3 regions of the Liquorilactobacillus nagelii DSM 13675 genome follow, and region 3 is predicted to be linked to each of the others. Evidence: predicted binding sites of a transcription regulator. Region 3 holds the regulator's gene; each other region holds the start of a gene.
What was found. The regulator Rex, encoded in region 3, represses fermentation and respiration genes when NADH is low (regulators of the CRP and FNR family bind a similar motif). The targets are predictions, from matches to a motif close to TTGTGAANTANTTCACAA.
Positions count from the first base shown of each region.

Region 1: the regulator Rex is predicted to act here: its motif matches at 4,224-4,241, upstream of G6O73_RS11720 (NAD(P)-dependent alcohol dehydrogenase).
Region 2: the regulator Rex is predicted to act here: its motif matches at 3,789-3,806, upstream of G6O73_RS06820 (class II fumarate hydratase).

Region 1 is NZ_CP049304.1:2,352,064-2,359,595, forward strand. It holds gene G6O73_RS11705 (PTS fructose transporter subunit IIABC) at 1-1,162, shown strand, start outside; gene G6O73_RS11710 (MurR/RpiR family transcriptional regulator) at 1,217-2,056, shown strand; gene G6O73_RS11715 (GNAT family N-acetyltransferase) at 2,169-2,696, shown strand; gene G6O73_RS11720 (NAD(P)-dependent alcohol dehydrogenase) at 2,856-3,983, opposite strand; gene G6O73_RS11725 (phosphatidylglycerophosphatase A family protein) at 4,399-4,902, shown strand; gene yjeM (glutamate/gamma-aminobutyrate family transporter YjeM) at 5,053-6,552, shown strand; gene G6O73_RS11735 (5-methyltetrahydropteroyltriglutamate--homocysteine S-methyltransferase) at 6,967-7,532, shown strand, end outside.
Region 2 is NZ_CP049304.1:1,332,878-1,340,409, forward strand. It holds partial or broken gene G6O73_RS06810 (anion permease) at 1-610, opposite strand, end outside; gene G6O73_RS06815 (flavocytochrome c) at 920-2,335, opposite strand; gene G6O73_RS06820 (class II fumarate hydratase) at 2,366-3,751, opposite strand; gene G6O73_RS06825 (LysR substrate-binding domain-containing protein) at 4,035-4,928, shown strand; partial or broken gene brnQ (branched-chain amino acid transport system II carrier protein) at 4,960-6,340, opposite strand; gene citG (triphosphoribosyl-dephospho-CoA synthase CitG) at 6,767-7,532, opposite strand, start outside.
Region 3 is NZ_CP049304.1:1,508,909-1,516,440, forward strand. It holds gene groL (chaperonin GroEL) at 1-1,193, opposite strand, end outside; gene groES (co-chaperone GroES) at 1,258-1,542, opposite strand; gene G6O73_RS07645 (CPBP family intramembrane glutamic endopeptidase) at 1,716-2,351, shown strand; gene G6O73_RS07650 (redox-sensing transcriptional repressor Rex) at 2,388-3,038, opposite strand; gene G6O73_RS07655 (ABC-F family ATP-binding cassette domain-containing protein) at 3,274-5,226, shown strand; partial or broken gene G6O73_RS07660 (group II intron reverse transcriptase/maturase) at 5,439-5,654, opposite strand; gene G6O73_RS12800 (hypothetical protein) at 5,699-5,908, opposite strand; gene G6O73_RS12805 (hypothetical protein) at 5,963-6,115, opposite strand; gene G6O73_RS07670 (ISL3 family transposase) at 6,348-7,532, shown strand, end outside.

The DNA.
Region 1 (7,532 bases), 840 kb from region 3:
AGTTGATGGAATTAAAAAACCTGAAGAACTTATTCAACAAGTTTTAGAAGGCAAACCAGCAATTTTTGAAGGAACTGGAGTTGGTAATAATTCGGCAAGTCAAGATAGCAAACAAGATGGTATTTGGCATCATGTCTACCAAGATTTGATGAGTGGAATTTCAAATATGCTGCCTTTTGTTGTGGGTGGTGGTATTCTGATGGCTATTTCTTTTTTACTTGAACAATCTTTTGGAAAGACTTCAACGGCATTTGTCTTCCTAAATTCACTCGGAACAAATGCATTTAGTTTTTTAATTCCAATTCTAGCGGGCTTTATTGCTTTTTCAATTGGTGATCGACCAGCGATGATGCCAGGCTTTGTTGGTGGTTATATGGCAACCCAGGCTAGTGCGAGCATTGTTAAATCTACGGGTAGTGCTGGCTTCATTGGTGGAATAATTGCCGGTTTTATTGCTGGATATTTAATCTTATTACTCAAGAAACTTTTTGTTAAGTTGCCAAAGTCTTTAGATGGATTAAAACCAATGATTATTTTCCCAGTACTTGGATTATTTTTTGTTGGTACGCTGATGTTTTTTATCATCGATCCGATTTTTTCGGTAGTTAATTTATTTTTAGTACATTTCTTAACAACTATGGGAACTGCCAACGCAATTTTATTGGGGGCAATTCTTGGTGGAATGCAGGCTGTCGACTTGGGTGGACCGGTAAATAAAGCTGCTTACACGACTGCAATTGGTGTTCTAACCACAACTGGAAATGGTAGCATGATGGCTTCAGTAATGGTGGGGGGGATGATTCCACCTTTAGCAATTGCAATTGCAACTACAATTTGGAGAAGCAAGTTTACTGCTGATGAACGTAAAGCTGGCATTAGTAATTATATTTTAGGAATTTCTTTTATAACAGAAGGAGCAATTCCATTTGCAATTGCTGATCCCGTAAGAGTGATTGGTTCTTGTATTGTTGGTTCAGTAATCGGCGGCGGCTTAACCCAATTATGGAAAGTAAGTGTACCAGCGCCTCATGGAGGTTTGTGGGTAGTTTTGCTTATGCATAATCCAATGTACTTTATCTTAGCTTTGATAATTGGAGCGCTTGTAGCTGGCACGATTTATGGTATTTGGAAACCCAAAAAAGCAGTGGCTTTTGATAAATAGATGATATTATATAAGTAATTCTATTCTAAGCAGTTGTTTGGAGGGTAAAGTTTAATGAGTAGTGAAAATGTAATTGATATGATCTATAGTAATCTGAGTGCAATGACCCAAACTGATAAAAAAATTGCTCAAAGTATTTTGAAAAATCCTGGAGATGCAGTCAATTATACAATTTCAGAACTAGCCAGTAAGTCGTCTGTCAGTGAAGCTTCAGTTTCTCGGTTTTGTAAAAATCTCCAGTTAACGGGGTTTCATCAATTAAAGATTGAATTAGCTAAAGTATCTGATGATGAATCAAGTTATTATAAAGTTGTTAATATTGATAATATTCAGCAAGCAATAACTAACATTAAAGATAATAAGAATTCAGAAATTTCAAACACTTTAGCCAGTATTGATACCTCAACGATAAAAAAAGTAATGAAATTAATTGAAAGTTCTAGAATTTTCCAAATCGCTGCTGAGGGGAATACCTTTCCAGTAGTTGAAGATGCATCTTACCGTTTTAATCAAATTGGTATTTTAACAATTTGTTCGGAATCTTGGGAAACATCCATTGGTCAAACATTAAATTTGGCAAGTGATGACGTACTAATGGTTATCTCTAATTCAGGTGAATCGAAGCGGCTATTAAAGCAAATAAGGATTGCAAAGAAAAAAGGTATTAAAGTTATTGCTATCACAAATCGAAATGATTCACCAATTGCGTTAGAAGCAGACTACCATTTGCGAACAGCTGTTAGACAAAAAGTATTACAATCGGAATATTATTTTTCCAGAGTTGCTGCAATGACCGTAGTTGAAACAATTTTTTTACTGCTAATTGCTAAAGATCGTAAGCGATTAAGTCGAATTACGGAACATGAAGCTATTATTTCAGATACGAAGATTTAAATTGAGTAATCAAAAGAAGCCAATTTTATTGATTCGATTAATTTAGTTTTTCAAAGTTGGAAGTAACGGCTAAGACTCAACTGTTGAAGAGGTTTTCTTGAAGGAGTTTGTGATGGATATAAAAATCATAACCAAGGATAATGAAGAGGGGCTGTTGCTGTCCAATAATCCTTTTGCTATTTCAGGTGAATTAGTTGTTAAAAGAAATAGTGATTGTTGGAGCTATGATATAAAAAGGTATTCGCAAGCTAAAGTGCGCCGGCAAACTTTCCCTGATGAAAATTATTCATTAAAAGATGTAAACAATACCGGCTTCGCTTTGGGTGCTTTTGACAATAATCAACCAATTGGCTTGGCAATTTTTCAAGACCAGCGGACTAAGTATTTATACCTCGCCGACTTGAAAGTAAGTAAGAAATATCGTCGAAGGGGCGTTGCAAAGTTATTATTAAATAAAGCAAAAAAATTAGCCGAGGCTCAAAAATATTTGGGCTTTTGGGTGATTGCACAAAATAACAATCTGGGAGCATGCCTTTTTTATCTGAAGTACGGTTTTATCATCGGCGGGCTTGATACAAAAGTATATGATCATTCTTCTCAAGCCGAAAAGCAAAATGTTCATTTTTATTATGATTTCTAGTGATGGTAGATTCGGTAAAAAAGCTTTGAGATAAGGATTTCTAAAACTATTCAGCATATAATCCAAAGCAAGTTAAATAAACTTTCAGGGTCTAAGCCTTGAAAGTTTATTTTTTCTGGAAGTATTAAGCGTTTAAATGCTAGTGGATAGTTTGAAAAATCAAGCTGGTTGGTAGTCAGGGTCAATAATCAGAACCGGTTTGATTACCTCACCTGAGATGGAGGCTTGGTTTGCTTCGTTAATCTGTTCAATTGAATAAAATTTTTCCAAACGATCAAAGGGAAATTTGCCGGCTTGCCAAAATTCAATTAATTCAGGAATAGCTTTTTGTGGAACAGCTTCCCCCATTAAGACTCCTTTAACGGTTTTTTCATATGAGGTCAAATCAGCAAAGGGATGATCAATTTTGAATTCGTGACGCGTCACAGCTAGTGGAGCAAAAACCCCACCAGATGCTAGGGCTTCAAAGGCTTGCTGCATGACCGGAGTTATTCCAGTAGTATCAATAACATAATTTGCACCACCATCAGTTATTTTGCGAATTTCTGCTACTGGGTCACTTTCTTTACTATTAATGACAAAGTCAGCACCAAGACTTTCAGCAAGTTCCAGTCGTTTAGGAACAATATCAACACAGATAACTTTTGAACAACCAGTAATCTTAGCCGCCATTAACGCACCTAAACCGACAGCTCCAGTGCCAAAAATTACTAACGATGAACCAACTTCGGGTTTTAGGCCATTGAAGACTGTACCTGAGCCAGTTACGAAGCCACAGCCTAAGGGTCCAACTTTACGCAAGTCAATTTTTTTATCGATAACGGTTACATTTCGATCGTCAACAATCGTTTCGCTAGCAAAGGATGACTGATTAAAGAGCATTTTAACCGGAGTCCCATCTTCAGTGAAAAAAGGTACAGAATCATCGATTCGAGTTCCTTCCATATTTAAGCGATTCCAATTTACACAAGCCGCAGGACGTCCGTTAAGACAATTTTTACAGTAGCCATCATAATCATAACAAAGAACGACATGATCACCGGGTTTGGTAGAACGAACCGCTCGACCAACTTCGGTAACAATTCCAGCACCTTCATGGCCTAAAACAGCAGGAAAAGGGAATTGGCCACCTTGACCATTGCGGACGGCTTCGTCGGTATGACAAATTCCACTAGCTACCATATGGACACGGACATCGTGTGGAGCTAATTCTTCGGTAATTTGCAGTGTTTTAATTTCAAAATCTTTGTCGGTGCCGGAAAGTACGGCAGCTTTAATTTTTTTCATTAGTAACAACTCCTGATTTTTAAATTAGTTATTACTGATAACGTTATCAATTAATTATTATCTTAAAACAAAATAAAAAGATTGCAAGCTTTATTTTTAAAAGGCTTTCATTAAAAATGTGAAGTATAATGCGAATTTAGTTAAGTAAAAAATTACAGCTGAAAATTAGCGAAAAACTGCACAAATCAGTTCTGTAATAAATAATTGAAAATTTCAATAATTTATTATAATTTCAAAAAATTGTTTTAATTATCACAAGGGTTTTAAAAAATAATAATGTGAAATTTTGAACTAAAAACCAGATATTTAATTAAAATTTAATTTTTGATTGAAATTTAAAAACGATGATTTTTGAAGAAAAAGTGATTTTACTCTAGAATAAGAAATGTAATTATAATCGAAAGGAGTCTTTATAATGAACGATCCAAAATTTAAATATCCTGATAAAGCTTCATATAAATTTGTTACTGATTATTTTAAATCTAAAGGGGTGGAAGCAGAGGACATTGCTTCAATTACTTATAATATCCAACGACAATATGTGCCCGGTCTTGAGATGCAGGAAGTAAGTGATGCAGTTATCGATGTTTTACACAAACGTGAGGTTTTAAATAACGCAATGGTGGGGATTGTTTTAGATCAATTTGCAAGTCAGCACCAATTACCAGAACCACTGCAAAGTATTGTTGAAAATGATAGTGGGGTTTTCGGCGTTGATGAATTGTTGGCAGAAGGCGGGATTTCTGGAATTTATGGCAAAATTGCAACGACAAATTTTGGATATCTAGATAAGGAAAAACATGGGATATTGAAGCAACTTGATCATCCTAGTGAGGGAAATGTGAATACTTTCTTGGATGATATCATTGCCGCGGTTGCTGCAGCTGCAGGAGCAAAAATAGCTCATGCGCATGCTTAGAATTAATTTTTAAATTAAAATTATTCCGTTGAATTTGATTGGCCTAATTAAATTCAGCGGATTTTTATTGACATCTTGGCTAATCATGGTAAGTTAGAAACTATAATTAAATTATGGTTAAATAAGCATGAAAATATTAGGAGAGAAAAGATGCCGATTAGTAAGAAAAAACAGTTGACGCTGCTAAGTGTCCTGTTGATGATTTTTACCTCAACATTCGCTTTTGATAATACCTCAATTGCATATTATACGATGGGATATGCTGGAATTATTTGGTATATCTTAGCAGCATTATTGTTTTTTGTACCCTCAACACTTATGTTTGCTGAGTTTGGAGCAGCCTTGCATGAACAGCCGGGAGGAGTTTTTGCTTGGCTGGAAAATTCATTAGGCCTGAAGTGGGCTTTTATTGGCGGTTTTATTTGGATAGCATCGTGGGTCATATTAATTGTCTCGACCGTTTCTAAAATTTGGATTATGTTATCAACTACTATTAGTGGTTCTGACCAAACAGGCAGTTGGCGGCTGGGTAATCTAACGTCCACACAATTTATTGGTATTATTAGTATTTTATTTTTTGTGTTAGTGACAGCCATTGCCACCCGAGGACTAAAAAAAGTGGCTCATTTAGCAGCAATTGGAGGAATTGCCGCGGCCGTTTTAACTGTCTTCTTTTGTTTAGCCAGTCTAGTATTGCTTGCCAAAAATGGATTTCATTTAGCCGAACCAGTTAAATTACCACAAACATTCATTAAATCACCGCGAGTCGGTTATCAGTCGACCAGTCAGATGATTTCTTTTTTAATCTTTGCGGTTTATGCATATGCTGGGATTGAAGCAATTGGTGGTGTATCTGATCAAATGAAAAATGCCAAAAAGAATTTTCCACTTGCTTTAGGTTTAGGTGCTTTGTTAATTAGTTCTGCATATGCAGTGATAATATTTCTTTGGGGAGCTTCTGCTAATTGGCAAGAAGTCTTTCATCGTTCTGGGGTAAATCTTGGAAATACTACTTACGTTTTAATGAGTAATTTAGGCTATCAATTGGGTCATCAGTTTAATTTAACACCTAAAGCTACTCAAAGTCTTAGCTTTTTCTTTGCACGTTTTGGTTCGTTAGCCATGCTTTTGAGTTATCTAGGCTCTTTTTTTGTAATAGTTTATATGCCAATCAAATCATTCATTTTGGGCACGCCCAAAAAATTATGGCCGAAAGCTTTGCCAAAACTAAATCGCTATAATATGCCGGCTAATGCTATGTGGTGGCAAGCATTGATCGTAGCTTGTTTGATTGGATTAACTTCTTTTGGCAATAAATCAGCAACAGCTTTTTATAATATTTTGACTTTGATGGACAACCTTTCTTCAACTTTGCCCTATCTTTTTTTGGTGACAGCTTTTCCTTTCTTTAAAGCTAACCAGCAGTTGTCTAAGCCATTCGAGTTATTTCATCGAAAAAGTAGTAGTTGGGCAGTAGTTATTTTAGTTGATTGTTTATTACTGTTAGGTGTTGGTTCAACTATGTATTCAGCTGTGGTTGCGCAAAATTATATGGACTTATTTTTAGAGCTAGTTGGACCGGTTCTCTTTGGAATTATTGGATATGCACTTTACTTGCTCTACTGTCGTCGCCGGCAAAATTCAATTTAATTTTTAGGCTTGACAATTAAATAGCATAAGATTAGAATACAAACAACGTTGTTATCTAATTTTAATTAATTGGATCTTTTGAGAAGAAGAGTAGCTGGTGCGTTGTTTTACAGAGAACCTGTGGAAGCTGAGAGCAGGAACTAACAAACTGGTGAAGATGAGCTTTGAAATAGAAATACTTGGTGCAAGCCAAGTATTCGGTAGGAACCGTTAACTTCCCAGATATAATTAAAGTATCGTTGAGGTGTCATTAGACACGAAAAAGGGTGGTACCGCGTTTCGTTCGCCCCTTGTTGATTCGGTTTATACTGGATTGATGAGGGGCTTTTTCTTTTGGTAAAATTTGAAGCTTGGAAATTAGATAGGGCAACGGAAATACATTTAACGGTAAAATTTTGAAAGGTGGAAATTTAGATGACTAATACAACAGCAACCAAATTACATTATGATATTGTTGGTAGTTTTTTACGACCAGCAGAATTAAAAGCGGCACGTGAAAAATTTAAAGCAGGAGAAATTTCTGTGGCTGATTTGCATCAAGCAGAAGATCAAGCGATTGAAGATTTAGTTGCAAAAGAAAAGGCTCACGGATTGAAAGTGGTAACCGATGGAGAATTTCGTCGCAGCTGGTGGCATTTGGATACTTTTTGGGGATTTTCAGGTGTGAAGAAGATTGAAAGACAACAGGGCTATACTTTCCATGATGAAGAAACACGAGCAGAGTCTGCTCAAGTCAGTGGGAAAGTGGCATTTAGTTCAGATCATCCAGATTTAGCAGCCTACAAATTCTTGCATACATTGACTGTAAATGACCCAGAAATTTCAGATCGCCAAAGCATTCCGGCACCAGCACAGTTGTATGCTGAATTAATTCGAGGCGAGAAAAATCGGCAAGCAATTGCAAAATATTATTCGAATGAAGCAGATTTAGTTGCTGATATTGGTCAAGCATATCATGATCTGTTGCTGGCATTATATGA
Region 2 (7,532 bases), 180 kb from region 3:
AATCTGTTTAGCCGCCGCAAAAGTTTGCGCTAAAGGGTTAGCTGCCATCGCTGTTAAAAACATTGCTGAAGTAATTGCATCTCCATGAAACTCTGAAAACACTAGAAAAGAACCGATTTTACGTTCAGTTCCTTTTTTAGGATCTGAATCAAAAGTCTGCGCCAATGACTGAATAATCGGATAAATTACTCCACCAGCTCGTGCAGTATTACTAGGAGTTGCTGGAGCCAAAACCAAATCAACCCCAATGATTGAATATGCCAAGGTTAAAGTTCGTTTTCCAAAAAGTTGTACAAACTTCAAGGCTATTCGTCGACCAAGTCCCGTTTTGATAAAGCCACGTGAAATAAAGAAAGCCATCGCGATTAACCAAATACTACTATTTCCAAAACCAGCTACTGCAGTATTGATATCGACTATCCCCGTCAAGGTAGCAGCTACAAAACCAATAATTGCAACGGCTCCAATCGGTAATGGTTGCCACAAAAATTGCAAACATCCGCCAAGCTGCAATTGAAAGTGCAGCTGGTCGCAATGGAGCTAAAAACCAAAGAACCAAACCAATAACAACCGGCCATAAGAATTTCCGATAATTAATTTTTTTAAGCATTTTTTGCTCCCCTCCAAGCTATTCAGTACGCTTGTCAACCACTTCCGACTGAAGTCAAAAATTTGTGTAAATTCAACTGAAAGTGCAGCGACCACAATTTGCTTAAATTGCAGCGTCTGCTCCCAAACATATCTTATGTGCTAATTAACAAACCCTTAGAGTCTGTTGTTTCCAGACGGACTGAATAGTTATACCAAAGCTATACTGCTTTACTTCTCAATTCATCAACTGTACCCAAATCGTAGTTTTTGATCAGGATTGTCGAAAAGAAGTGTAAAAAGTCCTTATCATTTAACTACCTAATTCAAATCAAGAGATTTCTGACTTAATTTTCGTTAAATACTTGCAAGCTTGCAAACCTGCCTGGCGACCAAAAATAACTGTTTCAGCAATTGAGTTACCACCAATTCGATTATTTCCATGCAGTCCACCTGCTACTTCACCACCAGCAAATAACCCTTTCAATGGCGTACCATTTTCTTTTAAAACTTGAGCTTTTGCATTAATTCTTACTCCCCCCATGGTATAGTGAACCGCTGGGGCGATATGAATTGCCAGAAATGGTCCGACCGAAATATCACGATCCATTCCTGTTGAACGCTCAAAGTCGTCATCATGTTGTTGAGCAACTTGTTGATTCCAAGTCGCGATTGTCGCTGCTAATTTTTCAGCCGGGACTTCAATTTCCGATGCTAATTCAGCTAATGTTTCACCATGCTTTACCAAACCAATCTGATCATAAAAATCTACCGCTTTAACATGCTCACGAATTCTTGAATCTAAAATTAAATACGCACTTTTGGTCGGTAATTGATTAATTGCTTCTGTCACATTTTTTCGAGTATCCAATTCATTAACAAACCGCTGCCCGTTAGCTGTAACTAAAATAGCTCCCTCACCACGAACTGCTTCGCCAATTAAGTAAGCATGATCTGTATCCTGCTGAACGGTAGGATGGACTTGAACTTGATCCATATCAACCAGCCCACTTCCCGCTGCTTGTGCTAATAAAATACCATCACCAGTTGCTCCAGGTTGATTAGTTGTTTGATAGTCAGCCAAATCTGGTCGAAATTTTTGCAATAATTTATGACTAGCGCCAAAACCACCAGTTGCTAAAATTACCGCTGAAGCAGTCAACTTCTTTTTGGAACCATCTGGTAACGTAACCAGTGCTCCCTTGACTGTTGTATCAGCTGCTTGTAGTAACTGATCAACATGGACATTAGTGAATAATGGAATCTGCTGTTCAGCAACTTTCTTCAATAAGCCAGTGACCAAGAAACCACCAATTGGTGCCATACTGCTTGGACGATGAGTTCGTTTCAATTTCATTCCACCGGTAATTGTTAAATCATCCAGTACGATCCCTTCTGTTGCCAACCAATTAATTGATAAAGCGGCATGCGAAGTAAAATACTGTAATAATTCCGGATTGCTTAATCTACCACCACCACGGTAAGTATCTTGATAAAATTCCTGATAACTGTCAATAATTCCATGCTGTAATTGTGCATTAGTTTCAGCTGCATTCATTCCTGAAGAAGCTCGAGTTGTGTTGCCGCCGATTTTAGCCATTTTTTCTAAAATTGCAACTTTTGCTCCAAGTTCTTTAGCTTGCAAAGCTGCGGTTAGACCTGTTCCACCAGAACCAATTACTAATAGATCATATTGATCTGCTAATTCTTTCAATGAAGTCGGCTGAAAAATAAATTTTTTAGTCATCGCGTAATTCTCCTTACTATTGAAGTCCATTTAGTCAATATTAGTCATTTTTAAAGGATCAACCCATTCATCGAACTGGTCAGCAGTAACTTTCCCTGATTTGATTGCTGCTTCTTTTAAAGTAGTTCCAGCCTGATCAGCTGACTGAGCAATTTTGGCGCTATCATGATAACCAATATGCGGTGACAAAGCTGTAACTGTCATTAAGGAATTATCAACCAGTTCCTCCATGCGTGTAGCATTGACAGTTAAACCATGAATCATTTTATCTGCAAAACCTGTCATCGTTCCAGCTAACAAATCAGCTGATTCCAAGAAAGCATCAATTAGAACTGGTTTGTAAACATTCATTTCAAAATTTCCTTGGGAAGAGGCCAAGTCAACAACAACATCATTTCCCATTACCCGAACTGCTGCCATAGTAATTGCTTCGGCTTGGGTCGGATTGACTTTTCCGGGCATAATTGATGAGCCTGGTTCATTGGCTGGAATATTTAATTCATCATAACCCGCTCGTGGACCACTCGCTAAGAAACGAACGTCATTGGCAATTTTCATCAAATCAGCTGCTAAGGTTTTAAACGCACCATGAACAACATTCAAACCTGAATGAGCTGCTAAACCAGCAAATTTATTTGTCTTAGCTGTAAATTGCATTCCATAAACCTGACTCATCTTCTCTGCAATATCATCAGCAAAATGCGGGGCAGCATTTAATCCAGTGCCAACCGCAGTGCCACCCATGGCCAATTCGAACAAAGTTCCTTCCAACTGCTCTAAATATTGTAAATCATGTTCCAACATGCTGACCCAACCGCTAACTTCTTGACCAAATGTTAATGGTGTAGCATCCTGCAAATGTGTCCGACCAATTTTGACAGTCCGCCAATACTTATTCTGCTTAACTTTTAATTCTGCAATCAAATGTTCTGCTGCTTTTTTCACAGCAGCTACAGCTTCACTGGCCGTGATATTCATCGCTGTTGGAAAAATGTCATTTGAACTTTGTCCACGATTAACATCATCATTTGGCAAAATTTCAATTTGATTGTTAATTTGAGCAGCCTTGTTAGCAACTACTTCATTAACATTCATATTCGTTTGTGTACCCGAACCAGTTTGATAAACTTTTAACGGAAAGTCTTGCCTTAATTCGTTGTCTGATAAAGCCAATAACTGATCAATTGCTTTAGTAATTAATTCACTTTTAACTTGATCAAAATTGCCTTCAGCCAAGTTCGCCTGGGCAGCAGCTTTTTTTAATTGCAATAAAGCCTTAATTAATGGCAAAGGCATATAATTTCCAGTAGGAAAATTATTGCGGCTACGCTCTGTTTGTGGTCCCCATAAAGCAGTTGCTGGAATCTTAACTTCTCCCAAGGTATCTGATTCAATGCGAAAATCTTTTGCTGTCATTTCATGCCCTCCTAAGTTATCCTTATCCAATAAACTATTGTTAAAAAAATCACAATCAATTACAATCAAATAATATGCTGAAAAGCAGATTATAGTCAAATTCCACCATGATTATTAATTTATTTTATAATATCATTGAAAAAAGCTTTAAATCAATGATTATCGTGCTTGTATCTTTAGAAAACAAGTCTAAAAATTTAGCAGCAGAATAAAATTTATTTTATTTTTTTTCGTTGCATGCTAAAATAAGTTATAAAATTCACATATAATTGAGGTTAAGTACATGCTTAAATTACACGATCTCGCCTACTTTTGCAGTTTATATCGCTTGAAAACTTTTACTGCAGTCGCTAAAGCATTTAACGTTGAACAACCCACGGTTACTTTAGCCATAAAACGTTTAGAGACCAGTTTACAAGCCACTTTAGTTTTCCGAAATCGTTCTAAAGGAATCATTCAGATTACTCCTGCTGGCGAAATTCTCTACCGCCATGCTAATCGAATGCTGCAAGATGCTAACCTAGCACAAATTGAAATTAAACAATATGCTAATCATAAAATTCGTTTTGGTTTGCCACCAATTATTGGCAGTTTATATTTCCCCCAAATTGTCAATGAGGTTATTCAAACTGGCTTGTTGAAAAATCTAGAAATTGATGAAACTGGCTCACAACAGTTATTAAACGATTTACTAGGTGGTAAAATTGATATTGCTTTATTAGCAACTCTGCTACCTGTTAAAAATGACAGAATCAAGATTGATTTTCTTGGTAGCCGAAATTTCTACATTATCTCGGCAGTTGACCATTGGTTAGCAACTAAATCAACTGTTGATTTTCAGCAACTTAAAAATGAATCTTTTATTTCGCTTAATGGTAAATTTATCCACGAAGAATTATTGCGACTCTATTCTCACCAAGCACATTTCAAACCTAAGGTCGTTTTTGAAACTCAAAGCATCTCGACTTTGAAGAAACTAGTTGCTAGAAATGCCGGAATTGGACTGTTAGTAGGTGATGCCGTCAACCAACACGACCAACTTTCATTAACGAAAATTGTCCCGGCTTTACCAGAAAAATTCAACATTTCCGTTGTTACGCGAAAAAATTATTTACCCGATGAATCCGAAAAAAAATTCATCGAAAAATTATTACTCCTCAAACAAAAAATGGCGTAATCTTTAAAAGATTACGTCATTTTTCAACTTGTTAACGTGTTTGCTGTGTTGAACCAGCTAGAAAATAACTTTTAACCCCAACTAAACATAATCCTATTCCAAGCCCAACTAATGCTGGAACCAACCAATCAAGTCCCACATTAGCCAGTGGTAAGTACTGATGTTGTAGATTGGTAATTGCTAAACCAAAATGACTTTGACTGACCACAGCTGGAAAAGCGGCTATCATATCAAAGAAAGCTGGCACAATCGCGAAAATTACCGTCCAAAAATAAACTTTAGGATCTCGTTTAAAAATGGTGAGTAATTGATAAAACAATTAATACCATAGCTAAAGGATAAAGGAACATCAACAAGGGCACCGACCAAGCAATGATTTGATCTAAACCAAAATTAGCCGTTAAAAATGAAGCTCCACAGCTAAGTCCCAACCAGGCATGGTAACTGACTTTTGGAAAATGCTTGTGAAAGTCTTGGGCAAAAGCAGCAACTAATCCAACTGCTGTCGTTAAACAGGTTAAAGTTAGTAAAAAAGCTAGAAAAGCTTGCCCAAAACGACCGGCGTAGAAATTTACAATTTGTGTGAAAACCACTCCACCATCTGCTGATAATTTAAACTTTCCTAGCGACATTGAACCAACTAAAATCAGTAAGACATAAATTAGCCCAATCGCTGTCATTGAAAAAAAACCTGCTCGAGCAGTTGCTAAAGCAATAGAACTAGACTTTTTCTTGCCCATCTCACGAACAGCCGATACGACTGTCACCCCAAACGCCAATCCAGCCAAAGCATCCATCCGTATTGTAGCCCTCCAAAAAGCCGTTCGTAAATGGACTGGTCAGGTACACTTTAGTTACTGGTGCAGTCGCAACTTGTCCTAATGGATTGCTAAAAGCAACTAAAAAAACTAAAAAGAGCAGTCCCCAAAAAAGCGGATTTAAAACCTTGCCAACATTTCTAAGCAAATTATTTTCTTGATAAGAAAGACAAAACGCCAGAGCAAAAAAAACAAATGAAAAAATCAATAAACCAAGATGTTCTGACGACTTGGAGAGAAAAGGTGCCATTCCAACTGTAAACAAAACTGTTGCTGTCCGCGGAGTGCCAAACAATGGTCCAATTGTAGCATGAATTAGAATCATAAATACCAAAGCAAAGACTGCTCCCAACGGCCGACCAATATCATAAACGCCTTCTGATTTTGTGATTGAAATTGCTAAAACCGAGAAAAGTGGCAACAAAACACCGGTGATTAGAAAGCCAAGTGCTGCTGGCAACCAATGTGCACCAGCCAGTTGTCCTAAATGCAACGGAAATATTAAATTTCCAGCTCCAAAAATAATCCGAATAATAGTGAGCTAATAACAAAATAACCTTTTGCGGTTAATCTTTTTTCTCCTAAATTCTGCATATTCTGACTCCTGAAATTATTTTTTAATCAAATATAATTAACCTTTTCAATATTACCCGGGAAATATCATCAAAGTCTTTGCAAAAAGAAAAGCACCCCTATAAGAACTAAAAGTTCCTACAAGGTGCTTAACAGCACTGTACCACCTTGGAATTTACAATCACATCGCTGCAACTGTCTTTCACGTGCAACCTTACTATTGTAAAATTATACGCTAACACTATAATGGGTGTTCCCAGTGTGTCTACCAAGCCTCTTCGACACAGCACTCGAAAGTGATTTTCATTTTTAACTTAGACTGCCTTCTTTCACCGAACAAGGCTCGTTGCTGAATGTTAAAACTACTTTTCTTTCTCATTGCGTTCTTTTATATTTAATCGATAAATTTAGATTAATACACATTACTTTAAATGTCGATCAGTAAATTCAAAAAATATTAGTCAAAAAAGCTAAGAAAATTGTAATAATCAATAAATCAGCTGTTCCTCCCAAGCTCAAATTATTTTGCTTGAAGTATTCTTGAGTTTGCCTATAAGCAGCTCGCCCTTTCCCCGTTTTTTGCGCTCCCAAACTAAAATAATTGCTAATTTGTTGTCGAGTGGTCTCAATAATTTTTTGATTATGATGAGCACGTTTAATTAAATTACTGTCAGCCGTATGCATAGCTAGCTGTAACAATGTATTTAGTAACCGTTGATTTAGTTCCTCAGCAGCCGAATTTGTTCTTTTTAAATACGGCAACCCCCAGTTGATAATTGTTGGAAAACCAGCTTGAACCTCGCCACGGATTCCGGTTAAACCATATTTCAGATATTGCTTTTGTCCGGCGGTTAAATTTTCCGCCGTTTTTTGAGTGAGTTTAGCAAAATCCTTTTCAACCAACTGTGAACACATTGCCTTAACAATTGTCAAGACCTCATCAACAGTAGGAAAATACCGCTGCTGGCTTGCATTAGCTGTTGCAGTCACAATAATCCCTAGAGAAAAAATTGCTCCTTTATGCGTATTAACTCCGCTCGTTGCAGCAAACATCTTTTTCTCTGCTGCCATGCCCAGGGGACGAATTTTAGTCAAAAGTTGTTGATAAGCGTTTGATTCAAAACTCCAACCGGCATCAAAACAAGCATCAAAATAGTTTTTCAAACTCAGTGAGCTATCAATAAACATAAAGGCATTCATATCCGGATGTGAA
Region 3 (7,532 bases):
AAAGCATCTTCAATGCGATATTTACGTTCTTTCAGTTCTGTTTCAGTTGCAGCACCAACTTTAACAACTGCAACACCACCAGCTAATTTAGCTAAGCGTTCTTGTAATTTTTCGCGATCAAAGTCAGATGTAGTTTCAGCAATCTGTTTTTTAATTGTCTGAACACGTTCTGCAATCTGAGCTTTATCTCCAGCACCTTCAACAATTGTGGTCTTTTCTTTAGTAATTGTAATTTTACCAGCTGAACCAAGTTGGTCAATTTTAGTATCTTTTAATTGAAGACCTAAATCATCTGTAATCACAGTAGCACCTGTCAATGTAGCAATATCTTGCAACATTTCTTTACGACGATCGCCAAATCCAGGAGCTTTAACAGCTACAACATTGAAAGTCCCACGAATTTTGTTTAAAACAAGTGTTGGCAAAGCTTCACCATCAACATCGTCCGCAATAATTAACAGTGGACGACCTTGTTCAACAATTGATTGTAATAAATTCAGAACTTCTTGGATGTTAGAAATCTTTTTGTCAGTAATCAAAACATAAGGATTGTCAAGATCAGCTTCCATTTTATCATTATCAGTTACCATGTACTGTGATAAATAGCCACGATCAAACTGCATTCCTTCAACAACATCTAATGAAGTATCAATACCTTTTGATTCTTCAATTGTAATAACTCCATCATTACCAACTTTTTCCATTGCATCAGCAATTAACTTGCCAACTTCCTCATTCGCAGAAGAAATTGATGCAATTTGTGCAATATCACTTTTTGATTCAACTTTATGTGACATTTCGCGTAATGCATCAACCGCTTTTTTAGTAGCCAATTCAATTCCCCGACGAATGCCAACTGGATTAGCACCAGCTGTAACATTTTTCATTCCTTCTGTCACAATTGCCTGTGCCAAAACTGTAGCGGTTGTAGTTCCATCACCTGCAACGTCATTAGTCTTTGATGCTACTTCAGAAACTAATTTTGCGCCCATATTTTCAAAATGATCTGCTAATTCAACTGCTTTAGCAATTGTGACACCATCGTTAGTAATTGTTGGAGAACCATATGATTGCTCTAAAACAACATTTCTTCCTTTTGGTCCTAAAGTTGATTTAACGGTATTAGCTAGTTTATCAACCCCAGCAAGTAATTTTGTCCGTGCATCTTCAGAAAATTTAACTTCTTTTGCCATTAAAAATTCACCTCATCATCAAAATTTAAATAAAAACAATTTTTTGAATCATATTAAAATTAAACTATTCAACGATAGCAACAATATCCTTTTCGTGCACAACCAAATATTGCTTACTTTCATATTTAACTTCAGTGCCTGCATATTTGTCAAAGATAACCAAATCATTTGGCTTAACCGACAAAGCTACCTTTTCTCCGTTATCCAGTACACGACCATCGCCTACTGCAACAATTTTGCCAGTTTGTGGTTTTTCCTGAGCATTACTTGCTAGGACAATTCCACCGACTGTCTTTTCCTCATCTTTTTGAACTTCTAAAATAACGCGATCTCCTAAAGGTTTAAGCACTCTGTATCCCTCCAATATTAGTTATGTTTTAGCACTCAGTATCTCTAAGTGCTAACCACAGTTATTACTATAATCAATTTGTGCTTTAATTGCAAGTGATTTATCACTCGAACATTGCAACTGCTAAATTATGGTATAATGACCAAAGTAATTCAGCTAAGGAGGGCCGTTTAATGGCGTTGAAAAAAAATTCCATGTGGCTATTAATTAGCTACCTAATCGTTTCAATCTGCTCAACAATTATCGATCATTACTTTAGAACTAGTTCCAGCCTTTACTATTTATTAACTATTATCGGTGTAACGGGAAGCATTGCAATGTATTTTATCAATCGGCAATTTGCAACTTATCAAAATTGGTTAGAAAAAAAATCAGTTTCGCAGCAGCAAAACTTAATCTTAGGTTTTGGTGGAGCCGTTCTTCTTTTAGCCACTCAACAACTTTGTTTTTGGTTAGAAAACTTAATTCTGCACCAAACTGATGCTTCACAAAACACAGCTGCTATGCTAGCTATTATCAAACATTACCCGATTTATTTATTATATGTGCTCATTGCTGCTCCAATTATGGAAGAATTAGTATTTCGTAAAGTGCTTTTTGGTAATTTAGTGACCCTCACCAGTCCTTTTATAGCTGGTATTATCTCATGCCTGCTTTTTAGTATTGTCCATGCTGATGGTCATTTTCTTACTTATGCAGCTATTGGTGGAATGTTATGCTGGATTTATGCCAAAAGTGGTCGAGTACAAACTTCGATGATTGCTCACATGGTGATGAACTTAATAATTGTCATGCTTAGTTTCAAATAAAAAAGCAGTCCGCTCACTTGCGGCTGCTTTGACTAATTAGGCATCATTTTCCTTATGTGAGCCAAATTTATCTAAGAAATAAATTAAGGTCTGCAATTCATTGGTTAGATCAACATTTTGAACACGAACAGTACTTGGAACTGTAATTCTTAATGGCGTAAAATTCAAAATTCCCTTAACACCAACTTCTACCAACTCATTAGTAGCTTCTTGAGCAACTGGTGCTGGTACTGTCAAAATAACAATTTCAATTTGCTGAACCGTAAGCTGTTCTTTCATATCATCCATATGATAAACTGGAACGCCGCTTTGAATTGTACCAGTGATATCTTCATTGATGTCGAAAGCTGCACTGATACGCACATTGTTGCTCTGGTGAAAATTATAATTTAACAATGCATGACCCAAATTGCCAACGCCAATTAGAGCTACATTGGTTAACTTATCTTGCTTTAAAGTTTTCCGAAAAAAGGCCAACAGACTTTCAACATCGTACCCATAGCCCCGCTTTCCAAGAGCACCAAAATACGAAAAGTCGCGCCGAATTGTTGCAGAATCAACCTTAACTGCATCAGCTAATTCGGTTGAAGATACACGCTGTTTACCCGCATCTGACAAAAAATGCAGGTAACGATAATAAATCGGCAATCGTTTAGCCGTTGCATGTGGAATTTTATTACTTGCCATAATTTTTCTCCTTTCAAGAGATTAATGATTTTTTTGATAAATTTAACAACTGTCTTGTTAAATAAAAAAGCTCAACCACCATTTTTCACAATTTACAAAACAAAGTATTGTTTATTTTTTCCTTAACTATGCTACACTAATTTTGTTTCGTATGCAATCAGAAGACTAGCTTTTTTTAATAATTCACAAGCTTTTAGAAACCAGCTTCACAAATTACTCTGAGGAAGTGATTTAATTGATTTTACTACAAGTCCAACACGTTGCTCGACTGTTTGGAGCAGATGTCCTTTTTAAAAATATTGATTTAGACATCCAAGAAAATTCACGAATTGCCTTGGTTGGCCGAAATGGTGTTGGCAAATCAACTTTATTAAAAATAATAATGGACCAACAACCAGCGGATCAAGGCCAAATAACGCGCGCAAAAAATTTGACAATTGGTTATCTTGCTCAAGATACCGGTTTAGTCTCAGCTAACACAATTTATGAAGAAATGTTAACTGTTTTTGAGCCCTTACGAAAAATGGAAGAAAAGATTCACCAACTTGAAAACAAAATCGCTAGTGATTCACAGAAAGTTAATTCAAAAGAATATCAACGTTTGTTGGCACAATACGATCAAATGCAACACGATTTTAAGGAAAATAACGGCTATGGCTATCAAGCAGAAATTCGTTCAGTCTTACATGGATTTAAATTTGATGAAAAAGATTATCAGCAAAAAATTAATAGCCTTTCTGGCGGGCAAAAAACTCGATTGGCTTTAGCAAAGCTTTTATTGGAAAAAAGAGACTTGCTAATTCTCGATGAACCAACCAACCATCTGGATATTGAGACACTCAATTGGTTGGAAAATTATCTTCAAGGATATACTGGCGCTTTATTGCTAGTTTCTCATGATCGCTATTTTCTTGATAAAATTGCGCAAGATGTCTATGAATTAACTCCAACGGCTGCTATCCATTATAGCGGAAACTATTCGGCTTATATCAAAAAAAAGCAATTGCGCTTACAGCTGCAGCAAAAAGCCTATGAAAAGCAACAAGAGAAAATTGACAAATTAGAAGATTTCGTCAAAAAAAATATCGTCCGAGCTTCAACCACTAAACGCGCCCAAAGTCGTCGTAAACAATTAGAAAAAATTGAGCGTCTAGATAAGCCTCAAGGTCAACAACAAGGGCCACACTTTGCTTTTACTGCTGAACACCCAAGTGGCAATATCGTCTTGAATGTCAATGAGGCTTATATTGGTTACCAAAATCACGCAATTGCTGGCCCGATTAATATTGAGCTTCGACGAAACCAAATTATGGCAATTGTCGGTCCTAATGGGATCGGAAAATCGACTTTTCTAAAAAGTATTCTAGGGAAAATTCCATTTATTTCTGGGAGCAGTCAATTTGGAGCACAAGTTGATGTTGGTTATTATGATCAAGAATTACATAACCTAACTCCTAACAAAAGTGTTTTAAATGAGGTCTGGGATGATCATCCGACCATGCCAGAAAAAGACATTCGCTCGATTTTGGGAAGCTTTTTATTTCGCGGTTCCGATGTTGCTAAGATTGTTAGCCAGCTGTCTGGCGGTGAAAAAGCTCGTTTGTTGTTAACTAAGCTTGCTCTGAACCACCATAATTTTATTTTGTTTGACGAGCCAACAAACCACTTAGACATTGAAAGCAAAGAAGTCCTTGAACAAGCATTACTTAAATTTGATGGTACAGTTCTATTTGTTTCTCATGATCGATACTTTATCAACAAAGTTGCCTCTCAGGTTATTGAACTTAGTGAACAAGGAAGTCAACTATTCTTAGGCGATTATGATTATTACCTAACCAAAAAAGCCGAGCAGCATTTACTAGCTGAAGAAATAAAAGCAGATGAGTCTCAAAACCTAGCGAAGAAAAGCTCTCAAACTTCAACATCTGCAACTAATTATCAGCAAAACAAAAAACTGCAGCGAGAAAAGAGAAAATTAGAACGTGACGTTGCGAAGCTTGAAAAGCAACTAGAAGACTTAGATGTTATCGCTAACTCGATTCAACAGGCAATGTCAGCACCTGAAAACTATACTGATCCAACCAAAATCAAACAACTGCAAGAACAATTAACTGAGAATCAACAACAACAACAACAAACTGAAACAGAGTGGGAAACCACGGCTGCTAAACTCGAAAAGTTTGAATAATAAAGAAAAGATGCTGAAAAAAACTATTAACCAGTCAATTAGCAGAAGGCGAGTCATCCGACCTCTCATACCATCGCCGTATATGGCGGTTCAATAACCTAAGCACTCTGAATTTGCTGGAGAGTTTTGGACATATTTGTCAGTCCAAGGCTCTCCAGCTTTTCATTCGTAGTTGTATTTCAATACACTTGTGTGGGCTGTATACCAAGAACATTTATGACCCCACTAACTAGCTTCAATAACCATGGATCCTGAACATACTGACTAATAAATTTCATCCTTAGATCATGATTGACTGTATCGAAGTAAGCCTTTAAATCAAGGTAAATCACTTGCCGAATGGCATCATGAGCACTTCGATGTGGTCGAAAACTGAAGCTACTATCTGAAAATACTTGCTCGAAAATGAGGGTTAGAACTTGGAACACACCATCGAGATCCTTATGCATTAGCCTGATTGAGATTATTACGGTCAACCCACTACTATTACTTCAGCTGACTTCTGATCAATTTCCAAGAGCGCTAATTTAACAGTATCTGAACGGTCCGTTTTCTGTCTTCTCAACCCTGCCATGCGAATTGATGACTCCAAAAGATTTATTTCAAGGTAATTCATTCCTTCATCAATGAAAAAGCGAGTCAGAACTCTAGAATAAATACCAGTTGTTTCAAATACTGCCATGGCTGGCACATCGCTCGTAATTATCGGCCTGAGCTTCGCCAATCCAGACTCAATCTAAAATTTCTTAACAACCGTATGATCGTGTAAAAGAGCACAACTACTTTTTCCACGACTTACGTCAATAGCCAAAACGTGTACTTTATCACCTTCCATATATTTTGAGGCAGCAACTTCGTAGATTCGTTCATTTTCTATATTTGATCTCAAGGATCCATATCCTAAATCTAACTGTTCACTACGTGTTGTTGGGCCAATTTGAAACTCGTAATTGATATTCCACTAGTATTGACGACCTCAACCTTAATTTAAGTGGGTCTATACTTTCTGATATTGGTGGAACATAAAAGCCAGTATCAGTTTTTTTATTTTATACGTTAAAGGACATGGCATCCTATGATACGATTTAAGTGACTAAACCCAATCGAAAGAAGGAAAAACCATGTCCCAATTAAATTTTATCGCACGCTTACTCGAAATAAAAGACTCAAATATCAATTTTTTTAAAGTTGAGGACCTTAGAACGGTTAGATCTGGCGTTATTTATCATTTCAAGGCGATCTATGCTCGCCTTAGCTATCAACTTTCTCATTGCCTTCACTGTGGTTTTGCATCGCTGATTAAAAATGGTACTACTTTGACAAAACTCCGTTTGCCGACACTCAATGGCCCAATGATTTTATTGTATCTGCGAAAACAACGTTATTTTTGTAAATCTTGTCAGACTACTTGTGGTGCCAACACTCCAATCGTTGAAAAGAATCATTCTCTTACCAGAGGTCTCAAATCTGCTGTTGTTAAATTAGCCAAACAATCACTCCCTGTTACGACGATTGCCAAACTAGTCGGGATCTCTCCTAGTTCAGTTACACGGATTTTATATCATGATTTTCAAAGACCTCAGCGCCTAGCCAAACTTCCTGAACATCTTTGTTTTGACGAATTCAAATCAGTTGCCAGATCGTATTCATTTATTGCCATCGATGCCAAAAAACACAATTTGATCTCAATTCTTGATGACCGCTTGTCTAAAAATATTTGTGCTTACTTTGAAAATCGCTATTCTCTAGAGGAACGTTCAGCTGTCAAATCGGTTGTCATTGATTTAAATGCCAATTACCAGCTTTTCATCAGACGACTTTTCCCGCATGCTAAAATCATTATTGATCGCTTTCACATTGTTCAATTGGTAAATCGGGCTTTCGATCAGCTTAGGGTTACAATTTTAAAGCAACAAAGCGATAAGCATAGTCGGATTTACAAAGCTTTAAAAATCAATTGGCGTTTGTTTCATCAAGATACTGAAAAAATCAATCGTTCAAAAACACAATACTTCAGAGGGCTTAACGAATATATGACGCAACAGAACCTGATTGATTTAGGGCTTAGTACTAATTCAAAGCTTAAATACACCTATGAAACAGCTCATCAAATCCAAGAAGCAATTAAAAAACAAGATTCAAAAAAGCTCAGACAAGTTTTAACTAATTACCAAAAACAACAATCTCCAATGGATACTTCAATTACAACCCTAAAGAAAAATCTAAAATATATTTCAAATAGCTGTGAATCATCACTTTCCAATGGACCTATCGAAGGAATCAATCGTAAAATCAAAGCACTTAAA